2 regions of the Bifidobacterium thermophilum genome follow, and region 2 is predicted to be linked to the other one. Evidence: riboswitches for the same ligand, from Rfam matches in the RefSeq annotation. Region 2 holds a riboswitch; the other holds the start of a gene.
What was found. A riboswitch is a leader RNA that binds a small molecule or an ion and turns the genes downstream of it on or off. The one in region 2 is predicted to bind thiamine pyrophosphate.

Region 1: it holds a riboswitch for thiamine pyrophosphate, as region 2 does, so the genes downstream of both, thiD (bifunctional hydroxymethylpyrimidine kinase/phosphomethylpyrimidine kinase) here and thiM (hydroxyethylthiazole kinase) in region 2, are expected to answer to the same signal.

Annotation. Positions count from the first base shown of each region.
Region 1 is NZ_PCGX01000008.1:171,485-179,159, forward strand. Features, by position in the region: gene CQR48_RS03460 (GmrSD restriction endonuclease domain-containing protein) at 1-697, shown strand, start outside; gene CQR48_RS03465 (hypothetical protein) at 843-2,951, shown strand; gene CQR48_RS09395 (hypothetical protein) at 2,948-3,070, shown strand; gene CQR48_RS03470 (Bax inhibitor-1/YccA family protein) at 3,187-4,068, opposite strand; gene CQR48_RS03475 (DMT family transporter) at 4,088-5,050, opposite strand; TPP riboswitch at 5,122-5,211, shown strand; gene thiD (bifunctional hydroxymethylpyrimidine kinase/phosphomethylpyrimidine kinase) at 5,203-6,840, shown strand; gene CQR48_RS03485 (GTP pyrophosphokinase) at 6,987-7,670, opposite strand.
Region 2 is NZ_PCGX01000007.1:199,790-207,464, forward strand. Features, by position in the region: gene thiC (phosphomethylpyrimidine synthase ThiC) at 1-2,399, opposite strand, end outside; gene thiM (hydroxyethylthiazole kinase) at 2,609-3,571, opposite strand; TPP riboswitch at 3,561-3,669, opposite strand; gene CQR48_RS02780 (acyltransferase family protein) at 3,907-5,247, shown strand; gene CQR48_RS02785 (hypothetical protein) at 5,244-7,040, shown strand; partial or broken gene CQR48_RS02790 (type IV pilus twitching motility protein PilT) at 7,280-7,675, opposite strand, start outside.

The DNA.
Region 1 (7,675 bases), on a different contig from region 2:
GCAGAGCAACGGTTTTGCCATCGTCCGGCCACGCAGCCTGCAAGCCGTGCGGATCATGCCCGAGCCGACGGGCCAAGACCAGTTGGAGGACGGATGGACCCAAGCTGACTTGGAGTACTGGTCGGGCCGGCTGGGCAATATGGCGCTGAGCCAGACGAACAACACGAAATTGGAACACGTGACATCCTTCCGCGAACGCCGCGACCGGATGCTCACCATGAGCGCGTCCAAACGCTTCCCGCTGACCCGCCAGCTGGAAGACATCGTCACCTGTACGCCGCAGACGCTTGCCGGCCGCCAACAGGAGACCGTTGAGCTCATCGCCCAATACTGGCGGATTCCGTATGACCATCAGGAAATCCTGCCGGCGTCCACACAGCCCAATCAGCATGTGGCCGATGAGCCTGACGAACCGCGAGTGAGGACTTCACGCCGGGTGACCATCGCCGCGGTATTGCGCGCCGGGCTGTTGACCGCAGGCGAACAGCTGGAATGGAAACGGCCGCGCAAAGGCGAACTGTGGAAAGCGGAAATCACTCCGCAAGGCACAATGCGTCTGGAAAACGGCGAGGAGTACACCACACCGACCGCGGCCGCCCGCGCGGTAGGCGGCGGCAGCCAAGGGCTCAACGTGTGGAAACGCAGTGACGGCACCAGCTTGGCTGATATCTGGAAGCAATACCGTATGCGTGGCTGAGCCCCCGAATCCCGTTTTCGCCAGGTCGCCCGCGGCGGTGTGCGGCGAATCTGTGCCGACTTCAGATTCCGTGGCGTCCAAAGGCACGGCATGGGCTAGGGTTGGAAGCGATTGATGATGATGGTTGCGGAGGGACATTGAGCAGATGAGCGTCATACGATATTGCCCGCATTGCGGTTCTGAGGTCTTTTACGACGGGGATATCTGCATGAATTGCGGTGGTACGCTCGAAGGCCCGGACCCTCGCGGATCCGACACGCCGACACAGGCGATTCCGCGCCGCATGCAGCCTGCGTCGTCGTATGACGCCCAAGAACAACCTACGCGCCCGATTTCGCGGCGTGAATACATCCAGCAGGCGCAGATGGCCGCCATCAACGGGTCGGCTGATCTCGCCGCGCTCGCCGCGTCCGCCCATTCGGTCATTCCGCACGCCAAAACGCGTCCGGGTGCCGCACAGAGCGCCGTCGGGACGGTTGATGGAGCGCATTCGGATGCCGCTTCGGGGAACGCTCAGGGGGATGCACGCGAAAATGGCCAATCGTCAGATTGCGCGGGGCAGGGGTTGTCCGCCTCAGGGGAAGTCGATACGTCGGCTGCGGAGCCTGCACAGACCGAAGCCGCGAAGAAGGACTACCATTTCGCGCTCGATTGGGCGTCGGATACGTGGGGAATCCCGTCGTTGCCGGAAGGAATCTGGAGTCTGAACACCGACAATGCCGAAGAGCAATCCACAACGTCGTCGCAACAGCAATCCGACCATCAGCCGGTTGCGCAATCCCCAGACGAGGCTGACAACGCGGCCGATGATGTATCCGAAGCTTCCGGCGACAACGACATACCCGGCACGGGTGATACCCCGGATACCGTTCAGGACTTGAACGATGACGATACGGGAGGCGGGGAGGAGCCGGCTGCACAGGACAGTGCAGACACGAACCCGCAAACCGTGCAGACCCCGGACCTTGCGGGAAACCCCGACACCGCGGAAGCCTCGGAGCAATCGGAAATTACGGAACAACCGGAAGTTTCCGAACAACCGGAAGAGTCGGAAGTGATGGAAAACTCCAGGGTTTCCGGGACTTCCGAACAACCCCAATCCTCGCAATCCACTGAGGCCATGGAAACCGAACAAACCGAGGAGAATCGGAAGATTTCCCCGGACAGCGGTCATACGCCAGACGATGAGGAATCCTCTTCGTCCGTCTCGGCGCAATGCCCGTCAATCGAACAGATGTCAGCAGCGCAACCCGCGCAACCGGATGGTGCCCTGACATCGGATGAGCGGGTTGAAACCCCATCCGACGCACCGTCATTCGACGCGTCGTCTGATGTCCTATACTCCGACACGCAGGTGCCCGACACACAGGAATCCGACAGCGACGAACCGACCCAGGTCATCGACCGCGATGCCATCGGTACGGAAACCGGCCCGTTGCCGTACAATATCCCGCCGGCTGAAATGACGGAACGCACCGCGGCGATTTACGAGTCCACGAATGAGTTCCCGTTTGCATTCGAGCAATCCGGCGAGGGAGAGGCACGCGCGGAAGAGCCGTTGCCGTCTGACGAAGCCGACACCACCGGGCAGCTTCCTGTCACTGAGGAGCCCACAGGCGACAATGAAGCGACCGTCGCCATCCCCGCCGACGCGAATCAGCCTGCCTACCGGCCCAACGGCGAAGCACCGCAGACAAACCGGAATGCGGCAAACAGCCGAGTCAAGGCCGCACGTCCGGCGGAATCGCCCGCAACAGGCAAAGCCACAACTCCGGCGCGCACCGCGATTATCATCGTGGTCGTTGTCGCGCTGTTGGTGTGCGCGAGTATCGTGTTTGCGCTGACACGCCATCATGGCACATCGGCGACCCAACCGTCTGCGAACGCCACAGCCAGCGCCTCAGCGTCTGCATCTCCGTTGGCTGACGCATCGGCATCGGCTTCGTCGTCATCACCATCCGCAGCTGCCACACCGTCTCCGGCGGGCGTGTACACGAATGATGCGATGGGGTACCGGGTGTCCATCCCCGACGGCTACGTCTGGCATGAGGAAACCGATAACGGCGCGACACGAACCTTCACCGACGATTCAATCGGCATGACCATCAAGGTTTCCGGCGCATCGAATACGACCGGCGCCACGGTCTCGAGCGAATACTCCGCCTGCGCTTCCGGGCACAGCGTGTCCTACCATCTGCTGTCCGGCGACATCATGTGTGCAGTTATGCGGAGAACGGCACCATCACATATGTGAAGGAGATCGTCACCCAGCAGTCGATACTCACGTTGCGTTTCGATTATGCGCAGTCCGCTCAGGAAAAGGGGGCGGCGGTAATCGACGAGGTGTTCCCGACCTTCGTCTCGACGCGCTGACGCATGCGCACATGACATATGATTCAGGCCCGGTCCCTGATGAGGGGAGCGGGCCTGAATGCGATAATCATCAGACGTGCTGTGCGGCGTATGCACCGCACAGCACAGCAATCCGCTCAGTCGCGGCTTCCGAACAGACGCAGTAGATACAGGAACATATTCACGAAATCAAGATACAGATTCAACGCGCATACGATTGACAGGCTCTTGATTGCTTCAGGCTGTCCGGCGTACTGTGCGAACAGGACACGGGTTTTCTGTGCGTCGTACATGGTCAGCCCGGCGAAGATGAGCACGCCGATTGCTGAAATCAGCATGATTCCAGTCGAACCCGGAGCGACGAGCATGATGACGAATTCACCGACGATCAAAGTGATGAGCGCGGCCAGAAGAATGGGACCGGCTTTCAACAGACTGGAACGCATGGTCAGCGACAGCATGGTCAGCACGAAGAAGAACCCGGTGCACAGCGCAAGAACCGTTCCGATTGAGCCAAGGTCGTAGATCATGAAAATCGAGCTCAACGTGAAGCCCATCAACGCGGCATATAGGTAGAACAGGACGCGTGCGGCCCCCGCCTTGAGATTCATCGCACGATTGCCGATGGCGATGGCCATGACAATCTGCACGAGCATCAGACCGATCCAACCTAGGCTGCCGGTGGCCGCCAGGAAGCTGTTGAGCAGTCCGAAGGTCTGAGTGAGCACCGCCACCACGGCTGTTACCGCGAGACCGGCAGTCATTTCGGCGTAGGTGCGGATCATTGAGGTCCGTTCCGCATGTTCGGTGACTGACGCGACCTGGGCGGGAATGGCCGAAGCTGGGGCTGCATATTCTGCGCTCGCGCCGGCGCCGGCAGGGGACTGATAGTAGACGGCCTGTGGCTGCGCGGTCGGTTGGCCGTACTGTGGCTGGCTATACTGCGGCTGTCCCTGTCCGTCGGCCTGGTATTGGATGTGTTGAGGTGAAGGATTCTGGGGCTGCTGATCGTAGGTCATGATTGCTCCTTTCTTGCGATTATTCTATGGTCTTTTGCTGGGAATCATCTGGAGAAAATCGTCTGATCAGATGTTCCGGATCGATTTGGGCGAGAATCGTGCCGAGGAAAATCATGGCGCAGCCCACATATCCGCGTCCCGACATCGTCTCATGCAAGATCAGCGCTCCGCCGACAGCTGAGAAGAACGATTCCAACGACATAATCATCGAGGCCTGCGATGGTGGAACAACCCGCTGCCCGACCACCTGCAGCGTGTATGCGACGCCCACCGACATGATGCCCGCGTACGCGAGCGCGCCCGCACAGGCCAGCGCACCCTGCCAATCCACCTGGTGTAACACCAATGTCGACACCCAGCTGAGCAGCGAGACCACCAGATACTGGCCAAGCGACAATGCAATCGGATTGAGCCTGCCGCCCACCCGATCAATGACGAGAATATGCGTGGCATACAACACCGCGCTCGCCAGCAGCACCAGATCGCCCACCCCGATGCCGCGGATCGTGTCCGTGACGCACAGCAGATAGAACCCGACTATCGACACAATAATCGCCAGTACGGTGAGCATGTGGATCCGCCGATGCAGGAACAGGAGACCGAGCACCGGAACCAGCACGATATACAAGGCGGTCACGAATCCGGAATGCCCGGCGGACATGCTCAATTGGATCCCGTATTGCTGCGAGGTGGCGCCGGCCCACAAAATCAGCCCGCACACCGCGGACCATACCGCTACAGTGCCGCGGCTGGCTTTCGGGGACTGCCGCGTTGCCGCTCGCCCCGCCTGAATCCTTGACATCACGACAAGCACGGGCGCCAGCGACACGGCGCCCAAGGTGAATCGGATCGCATTGAAGAACATCGGGGAAACCGATTGCATGCCCTGCACTTGGCTGACGAAGGCGAATCCCCAGATCAGGGATGTCAGCAGCAACAACGCACTGCCGACGATACGGCGTCGTTTCTCATTCTCTCGCATGATTCCAGCATATCCGAACCGAGCGGACGTGTGCAGGGCGGCATTGACCGTGGGGTCGGCTATGGTGGATTGCCGGTGACACGGGGTGCCGACAGGCTGAGAACACACCCGTTGAACCTGATCTAGTCAGCACTAGCGAAGGGATGTCCGGCATGAGTGAGCCGCAATACCAGCAATCAAATGAAACCCCGAGCGTCACCGGCGCCATGGCGGCGCTCGCGCAATTGGAGGCCGCGGGGGAGCGCGCGGCAGACGCGCCATCCCGGCTGAGAATCCTGTCCATCGAAGGTTCAGACCCGATCGGCGGCGCCGGCACCATGGCGGACATGAAAGCGTTCACTGCACAAGGAGCGTTCGGGTATGCGGCCATGACCAGCGTCCTCGCACAGAACACTCAGGGCGTGACCAGCATCGTGAACATGGAGCCGGACTTCCTTGTCGCACAGCTCAATGCGGTCAGCGACGACGCAATCATCGACTCGATGAAAATCGGTATGCTCGGCACCCCCGAACTCGTCGAAGCGGTCAAAGGGTGGCTGACCGCATTGGAGCAGCATTACCGTGACGAGGGCATCGCCAAACCGGTAGTCGTCCTCGACCCGGTCATGTACGCGAAATCCGGTGACGCCCTGCTCACCGAGCAAGCCGAACAGGCCCTGCGCGACATCATCCCCATGGCCGACATCATCACGCCGAATGTGCCGGAACTCGCCGCACTCGCCGACGCCGACCAGCCAGCAGCGGATATCGACACGCTGGAATCCATGGCACGCGAGGTATGTAAGCGCTATGGCGTCGCCGTATACGCCAAAGGCGGTGCGCTCGCGCTCGCCGGCGGCGCGTCAAGCACCGACATACTCGCCGAACCGTCCGACGGGCAGGGCGAGGTGCGCACCACGCGTATCGAAGGCCGTGCGGTGCGCACCCACAACGTCCACGGTACGGGGGACACCCTGTCCAGCACGCTCGCCGCGCTGCGCCCGCAATGCGACACATGGGAGCAGGCCGCACGCCGTGCGAAAACGTGGATGAACGGGGCAATCGCCGCCGCCGACCGTTTGCACGTGGGCAAAGGGCACGGGCCAGTCGATTTCACATGGCAGCACGCGCCGACCGGATTGCGCTTCAGCGCCGACTACTGGAACCGTGTGCGGCCCATCCGCGAACGGATTCACGGCATGCGCTTCATCACCAGCATGGTGGATGCCACGCTGTCATTGGAGGATTTCGCGTTCTACCTGCATCAAGACGACATCTATCTGACCGATTACACGTCGCTGCTGGCGCTCGCCTCCTCGCGTGCCGACCGCCTGGACGAGCGGGTGTTCTTCGCACAGGCGGCTTCCGGAGGTGTGGATTCCGAGGTAATGTTCCACCACAACTGGTATGTCAAGCATGGATTCGACCCGTCTGGCACTTCCCGCTCCGAGGTGACCGCGGCCTATATCGGCCACGAGCATCGGGTCGCCGATTCCGGCTCGTATGCCCGGCTTGCCGCTGTGGTCATGCCGTGTTTCTGGCTGTACGCCGCCATGGGCAAGGAAATGCGCGAGCAGGTGCGCGAGAAGCATATCGACGTTGAGACGCATCCCTTCGGCGAGTGGATCCGCATGTATTCCGACCCGGAATTCACCGAGAGCACGCTGCGCGAGGTGCAGATCTGCGACCGGCTTGCCGCCGAAGCATCGATTGACGAATATGAGCATATGATGCATGCGGCGCTCGTTTCGTCGGAGCATGAATTCCGCTTCTTTGAACAAGGACTGACCAGACCTGCGCTGGGATTCTAGGGTATTTGGGGTCTCAAGGCCTTGAGACCCAGGGGTCCGGCGCCCCACGATGGTATTGACATTATGCGCCGGGAAGAACATCTGGTGCGCCTTGTCGGCAAGCGGGACGCACCTGATGTTTCGGGATTCTGCGAAGACGCGAGACGTCAGGCCTGCGGAGCCTCCTCAACACGCGGGGCTCCGGTGATATCGCGGTGAATGCCCTGCATCTGCGCTTCGATGTTCTGCAGACTACGCGCGCAATCGAGCAGGGTCTGCGAATGTTCGGCGAGTTTGGCGTCGGGCAGGTCGGATTTATAACGCAACTGGTGTTCAAGGCTCGCCCAGTAATCCATCGCGATGGTGCGGAACTGCACTTCGACCGGCGTGTAATGCGCCCCCGAGGACAGGAATACCGGCACGGCGTAAATCACATGGAGACTGCGATAGCCATTCTGCTTGGGGTTCTTGATGTAATCCTTGACGCGCAGCACTTGGATATCCGATTGAGCCGACAGGTAGTTCGATACCGAGTACACGTCATCGCGGTAGTTGCAAATCACGCGGATACCGGCGACATCGAACAGGTTGTCTTTGATTGACCGGGTATTGATTGGCAGTGATTTGCGTTGCAGTTTGCCGAGGATGGAATCCACCGATTTCAATCGCCGTTCCATATGATGGATCGGATTGTGGGCGAATCGCACCTGGAATTCGCTGTCAAGGATTTCCAGCTTGGTGCTGATTTCGTACATCGCGCCTTCATAGACCTGCATGAGGTCGATGAATTCGGTAATCTCCTCCGCGGGAAACTGTTCGCCGAGTTTCAAATCGCCCAGCCGCGCTTTCATCTCTC
Region 2 (7,675 bases):
AGGTCACGGTCCTGCGCGTGCGGGTGGTGTTTGGCGATATCCGCCGCGTGGCAGGCGATCTTGTACGTGATGACCCCCTGCTTGACATCATCCTTGTTCGGCAGGCCCAAATGCTCTTTCGGAGTCACGTAGCAGAGCATGGCGGTGCCGTAGCGTGCGATTTCCACGCCGCCGATCGCGGAGGTGATGTGGTCGTAGCCGGGGGCGGTGTCGGTGGTCAGCGGGCCGAGTGTGTAGAACGGCGCGCCCTTGCAGATCGCCTGCTCCATTTCGATGTTCATACGCACTGTGTCGAAGGGGATATGCCCCGGTCCTTCGACCATGACCTGCACGTCATGATCCCATGCGCGCTGGGTGAGTTCGCCGAGCGTCATGAGCTCGGCAATCTGGGCGGCGTCGTTCGCATCCGCGAGGCTTCCGGGCCGCAGACCGTCACCGAGCGAGAAGGCCACGTCGTATTTGGCGAAGATATCGCATAATTCGTCGAAATGCGTGTACAGGAAGCTTTCCCGCTCATGCTGCATGCACCATTGCGCCATGATTGAACCGCCGCGCGAGACGATGCCGGTCACGCGGTTCGCGGTCAGCGGCACGTAACGCAGCAACACACCCGCATGGATGGTCATGTAGTCCACGCCCTGCTCGCATTGCTCGATCACGGTGTCGCGGAACAGTTCCCAGCTGAGTTTGGTCGCATCATCCTCGACTTTTTCCAGCGCCTGGTACATCGGCACCGTGCCGATCGGAACGGGGGAGTTGCGCAGAATCCACTCGCGGGTGGTATGGATGTCGTTGCCGGTAGACAGGTCCATGACCGTGTCCGCACCCCACTTGGTAGCCCACGTGAGCTTGTCCACTTCTTCGTCGATGGATGACGACACCGCGGAATTGCCCATATTCGCGTTGAGTTTGGTGAGGAATTTCGTACCGATGATCATCGGCTCAGCTTCAGGATGGTTGATATTGCAAGGCATGACGGCACGACCGGCTGCAAGTTCGGAACGGACGAGCTCGGTGTCACAATGTTCGCGCGCCGCGACGAAGCGCATTTCCGGCGTGATGATGTTGTGCCGCGCATACCACATCTGCGTGACCGGATGCCCTGCCGCTTTCAATGGATTATGCTTGCGTCCACGCCATTCCTTGGTCGCTTTGCCGCGTTTGACCGCGCGCTTGCCGTCATCGGCGAGGTTGCGCTCGCGGCCTTCGTATTCGACGACGTCCCCTCGGTCGCGGATCCAGTCGAGGCGCAGTGGCGCGAGCCCTTCTTTCGGGTCGCATGAGGGGCCTTCGGTGTTGTAATCGTGGAACGGCGGGTTCGGGCCGACGCCGGGGGTGTCGGAGAGTTTGATTTCGGTGTAGGGCACGTCAAGGTCGTAGCTGCCCGATTCGTTCTCGAAATGGACGCGTTCGGTTTTGCGGATGTGTGCCTTGTCGCGTTGCGTGCAGCCGCGTGCGGCGATGTCAACGCGCTGCTGTTTGGCGAGTCGTGCGGCTTCCTTTGCGGCTTTCGCGTTGGTGAAGTTGCCGGATTTGGCGGCTTGTGAACAGTTAAGTGAGGTGGCGGGCGAATTGCCGTCCGCCACCTCAATAGCGTCCCCCACAGATGTTGTCCCCGCTGCCGGTGCGCTCGAGATGGTGCGCGCCGCGTATCCGTGATGTCCGCTGCCGCGTACGCTGCGCCACGCATCCACCATCGCTTGGGTGGTGGCTTTCGGGTCCTCAGCCCCGGCGATTGCTGAGACCACGAACCAGCCGGCGGCTTTGGAGGCTGCCAAATCGTGCATGTCGGCGAGCGTCACGCCTCCGCCAATGACGACCGGATAGTCGCTGGCGGCGCAAATGGTGTTGATGAGATCGATGCTCAGGAAATGCTTGCTGCCGTCATTTTCGACGACGATGGCTTCGGGCTTGGTGGTTGAGGGGTGCAGCGGTGCGGCGCCGATGTAGTCGATGCAGCCGCTGGGCAGTTCGTTGATGAGTTTGACGAGACTTTCGGTTTCCGCGCTCAATCCGATGATGGCGTCGTCGCCGAGCAGCTGTCGTGCTTCGCGGGGGTCCATATCGTCTTGTCCGATGTGTACGCCGTCGACTTTGATACCGAGGTTGCGGCACTGCCAGACTACGTCTACACGGTCGTCGATGACGAATGCGACGGTGTCGGACTTGCCGTTGTCTTCGATGATTTGTGCGATATCGCGTGCGGTTTCGGTCAACTGTTTGGCGTCTGCGGTTTTGTCGCGCAGTTGGATGAACGTTGCTCCGCCTTGCAGTGCGTCGTCGACGATGTCGCCGACCGGCCGGCCTTTGGTGTCTTGTGATCCGAGGATGCAGTAGGCGGTCAGGTCGAAGCTGTCGCGCATGGAAGCGTAGGGGTACGGGTTGGTTGGGTTGGTCATGGTGTTCTTTCTGTTGATGGGGGCCGGTGTGGACCCCGAGGTGTGTTCATTCATCGCTTGGTACTGGCGGTCATGCGAACGATTCATTCGCTTGATACCAGATATGGCATGGTGATATCACGCGGCGGTATGGTTACGTTTGCATATGAACTGCCGGACAGTACGCTCCGGCGATCTGCAAGACGTCTTGATGCGATGCAGCGAGCCGGTCAGGCGGCTTCAGCGGTAATCGGGGACTGGGAGACCGTCTGCGCAGTGGTGCTCCACAGGGCGTCCAGGAATGCGGTCTGGAAGCTGCCTGGACCGTTGCTGGCCCGCTCGGCTTCCTCACTGGCGCGATTGTACAGGGCGCTCGCGGTCAATGCGGCGGTAAGCGGATCGGTTACGGCGAGATAGGTGGCGGTGACGCCTCCGAGCGAGCATCCCGCTCCGGTGATTTTGGTCATCATCGGGCTGCCGCCGGGCAACCGGTAGACGGTATCGCCATCGGTCACGAGGTCGGTTGCGCCGGACACGGCGACCGCAGCACGGTGGTTTGGAGCGTATCCGCGCAAATACCGGGCCATAATGACGGCGGCATCACGTGCACTGTCCACATCATCCACCGCCTCGACACCGGCCGGTCTGGTGGTGTCGGTGTGCGCGCCGGCGGATGGGACGTTGAGATCCCAGATTCCCGCCAACGCAATGATTTCCGAGGCGTTGCCCCGCACGATGGTCGGGGGAGCGGAGCGGAAAGCCCAGAGAATAGCGGAACGTGTCCTGCCGATTCCGGCGGCCACGGGGTCGAGCACCCATGGGTGTTGCGCGGCGTGCAATGAGCGTGCGATGTTGCCCAGAGCGTCCTTGAAGAATGGCAGCAGGGTGCCGACATTGATATACGTGGCTTTGGCGATGGCCGCGGTGTCGATGATATCGTCCGGCAGGTAGCTCATGGCCGCGGTGCCTCCTGCGGCGAGCTGCGCGTTGGCGACAAGGTTGATGGTCACGAAATTCGTGAATGACTGGGCGAGCGGGGTGGTGTCCCGCACGCTGTCCACGGCTTGGGCGATCAGCTCACGCTGGTGATCGTCGGCGGCGAGCGGCGTGGCTTCGGTATGCGCGCTGAATCGCTTGGCGTCGTCAACGATGGACGAGTTGCCACTGGTGTCTGGTGATGCGTCTGTGCTCATCATTGCTCCCTACGCTGGTTCTAACCAACAGGTTCTAAGGGTCAGGCACGATGCCTTTCTCAGCCCGGCCTCGCGGCTGGGCTCCCCTGCATTGGATTATGGAAATTATCGTAGGAATGCCTGTGGACACGGGTGCGTATTCCGGCTCCCATGGTGTATGGCACGCTGCGCTCGCCGGTTGTTGGCATGTTGTACAGTGTGTACTAATGACAACGATTGCATCCTAATGTCGGGATTGCTGTCATTGAGCATAGTTTTGGCACGTGATTCCAACGTGGTAGAGCGTGCCGTACTGGAGAGCGTGAGAGCGGGAGCGAACGAGAGAAGAAGAAGGCATGGCGTTGAATCTGGCCGACAATGTGCACAAGAGGGTATCCGAGGATTGCACAATGCATGCTGAAACGCATGCTGAAACGCACGCTGCCACAATGCGCAAAGAACCGCGTTCGTCATCGCGCGATACCGCTTCGGCTTCACCGTTCAGTCCTGTGGTCCGACGGTGGAGAAACCGTGAGTCGGGCGTTGAAGCCTTACGCATCATCGCCATGGTGATGATTGTTGCGTATCACTCATGCTGGAATGGTACGGCAGTACATAACGTTGCTCTTGGATCGTCGGCGTTTGATCTCTGGGCGTTATCCCTGAGTCCGTTGGGGAAAACCGGTGTTGCCATCTTCTTTCTCATCTCTGCCTGGTATTTATGCGAACGTGAAGCGCCTACGTTCCGCTCGTCATTGAGAAAAGCTTGTTATCTTGAGCTTGAAGTGCTGATGTATAACATTATTCTGTTTGCAGAATATCGTATTCTCGTGCCGAACGCCTTGCTGTCGGTAGACGATATCGTAGGCAATCTGTTCCCGATTTCTTCGAATGCTTTGTGGTATGCGACGGCGTACATTATGTTCTTGCTGCTATATCCGTTTGTCACGGCGGCGTTGCGTGCTATCGGCCCGAGTAGGCACGCTCGTTTGGCATTGGTGATGTTTGCGGTTTGGGGTATTGCATATGGTTTGACGCGTTATGCAACGTGGGAGTTTCCGACATGGAGTTTCATATATTTCATATATTTATACATCTTGTTGTCGTATTATCGCTGGTATTTGCGTGAGATAACACCTTCCACGGCATGGCTGATGGTTGCGGCAGGGTGTTTGATTTTTGTTGTCCATATCGCTTCTTGCGTTCTTGCATTCCGATATACGGGAAACCACAGTTATACGAACATCGATCATCTGTTTTTGACCGGGGAAGGAAAGCTTCCTGTGTTGCTGGTGGCGTTTGGCCTTGTATCGTTGGCTGTTCGTTGTCATCGACACATTATCGGAATCAACGCCGTGGCATCGGCGATGTTTGGTGTCTATGTGTTGCATGAAAATGCTGTGTTGCGCAACCTGTTGTGGTCGGAGATGTTCCCTTTGGAACAGGTTAGAACCTGGCGTGCTCCTATTGCCATGCTCATCGCTGTCATTGCGTGTATTGTCGTGTTCGGCACAATCATTGATATTCTTCGTCAGTTGTTGTTCGCGATGACCATCGATAAACATTACAACACTTGGTTTGATGCTGTCTATGACTGGTTGTGCAGCTGTGAGGTCGCGCAGTGGTTGCGTGCGTCGCTTCAACCGGTGAAGGGAATCATGCATGATGTACACGACACGGAAGGACGGGCATCGTGAGTAGTGCTGTTGAAGGAAGCGTACCGGTCTCGCGGCGGTCTACTGATGCGCGTCGCACGCACCGCATCCGCAAGTGGCTTGCCGTTCCGAAGAATCTTCTTCATGTTGGAGTGTTGACGGCGTATATCGCTGTCGTCATCACGGTGATGTGCTTCCATGAACCGTGGTTCGACGAAGCGCAATCGTGGCTGATGGCCCGTGACTGCTCATGGCATGATTTGTTGCTGGTGCGCCCGCATTACGAGGGGCATCCGCCGTTCTGGTGGCTGTTGCTGGCGATTCCTGCGCGTCTTGGCGTGCCATACGAGTGGGGAATCAAGAGCATTCAATTGATGACGGCGGTTTTCTTTGTATGGCTGTTGATATTCCGTTCAGGATTGCCGAAAGTGCTACGTATCATCTTGCCGTTCACATATTTCGTGTGTTTTCAGGATGGAGTGACGTCGCGCCCCTACGCGCTGATGCACGCTGCTATGCTGCTGGCAGGACTGTCATGGCGTGAACGCGACGACCACCCTTGGCGGCTGATTGGCTCGTTGGTGCTGCTCTGCTTGTGCAGTTCGTATGGTGTCGTGCTCGCCGGCAGCATCACAATGGTATGGGTGTGGCGCGTATGGCGCCAACACGGAATACGCGGTGTGTTGATGGGCTCAAAACCTCGTCTGGCGGGTTGGTTGGTGTTGCTTGCTGTTGGCCTGGGGATCACCGCTCTCGTCTGGCCGAGACCCAACACGTACGATAGTGGATTAGATTTGCTTGTGGATTCCCCGTTGCCGAGTACTTGGCAGATGGTGCTTCGCTTCTGGTTGTGCCTGCCTTCGGAGATGATGTTTACATCGGTGTTCTCGGACGTCATGATGTGTTTCGCCTCCATATCGGCATGGGAGTGGGCAATGATGGCCGTCTTTTCCTGTCTTGTCTGGGCTGTGTTCTTCCATCTTGCCTATCGGCGCGGAGAACTTGGTCTTCTCATCATTCCGTATGCGATGATGAGTGTGCTGGGAGTACGGTATTTTGCTGCTCATCATGAAGGGATCATCCTAGGATTCTTCATTATGGTGCTGTGTGTCCTATGCCGTGACTGCCCTTTGAATATGAATGATGTACCGGCATGGATGAAGACTTTGGGCGTGCGTGCATCTGCGCACATGAGTAATCGGGATCGCACACTGTGTATCAATCTCGGTAAATTCGTGGGAGTGCTCCTGCTCAGTATCAGCGTATATTGGAATGTCTATGCATGTGTCGCTGATGTGCTGTATCCGTATTCTCAGGCACGTGCCTTGGCTTCGCTGATTGAGCGGGGAAATCTGCAGAACGAAAGAATGATGTCCGGATGGTCGCGACTGCCTGCGACTAAAGAGCAACAGCAAGAATGGCAGGGGGCATACTGCGGTGGCGGTGATAACTGCATCGATTTCACTACATGGTATCCGGCTGATCTGATTGTTGCGAACCCGTATTTCAACAAGAATCTGATATCGAACTCGCCGGATGATTCGAGTTACTTGTTGTGGTATCAGCCAGCGGGACAAGCCAAGAAAGACCTCGAAACGTGGAAGAATGAAGGCGAGCCAGCTCTGTATTTCACGTCATTCCAGCCGTTCTTTTTTAATGAATTGGGATACAAACGTGCTGATTACATTGAGGTGCAGTATGTGAATTTGGTGCGCCCATGGAAAGACCAGTACAAAGCTACGACATGCAGCGTGTATATGCGTAGGGATGTGTATCGCAAGGTGTTCCACAAAGAAGCGCCGAACGCGCTGACTGTAGATGTCGATATCAGCTGAGGTCAGCAGAAGCCCCGTTTTCTGCTTCTATCGACGCTGAGTGGTGTGTGAGCGTCGGTAGAAAACAGGCAGAAAACCTTCTGCCGACGGTGAGAGGGGTCTCAGCGTCGGCAGAAACAGGGGGATGACCGGCCGGTAGGATCGGGACGGGGTCGCCTTGGGTCGATTCGTTCGGCCGGGGGTGATTCGTTCGGCCGGAGGACTGATTGTCACCGGCCGGGTCGGCCCCCGGCTTGCGGTCAGTAGGCGGCGCGGGCCTGGACGAGCTTCTCGAATTCCTTGCGGTCCTGGCAGCGTTTCTCGGCGATGTCGAGCTGCACGTCGCCCCGGTTGACCAGCCGCGCCAGATCCTGGTCCAGCGTGTGCATGCCCAGGTCGCCGCCCGACTGCAACTGCGTACGCACCTGATGCGTCTTGCCCTCGCGGATCAACGCGCTGATCGCCGGCGTCGCGTACATCACCTCGGTCGCCGGGACACGCCCGTGCCCGCTCGCCTTCGGCAGCAGCGTCTGCACGATCACCGCCCGCAACGTGGACGCGACCTGCACGCGGATCTGCTGCTGCTGGTTCTCCGGGTACACGTCGATCAGACGGTCCACCGTCGAGCCCGCGTCCTGCGTGTGCAGGGTCGCGAA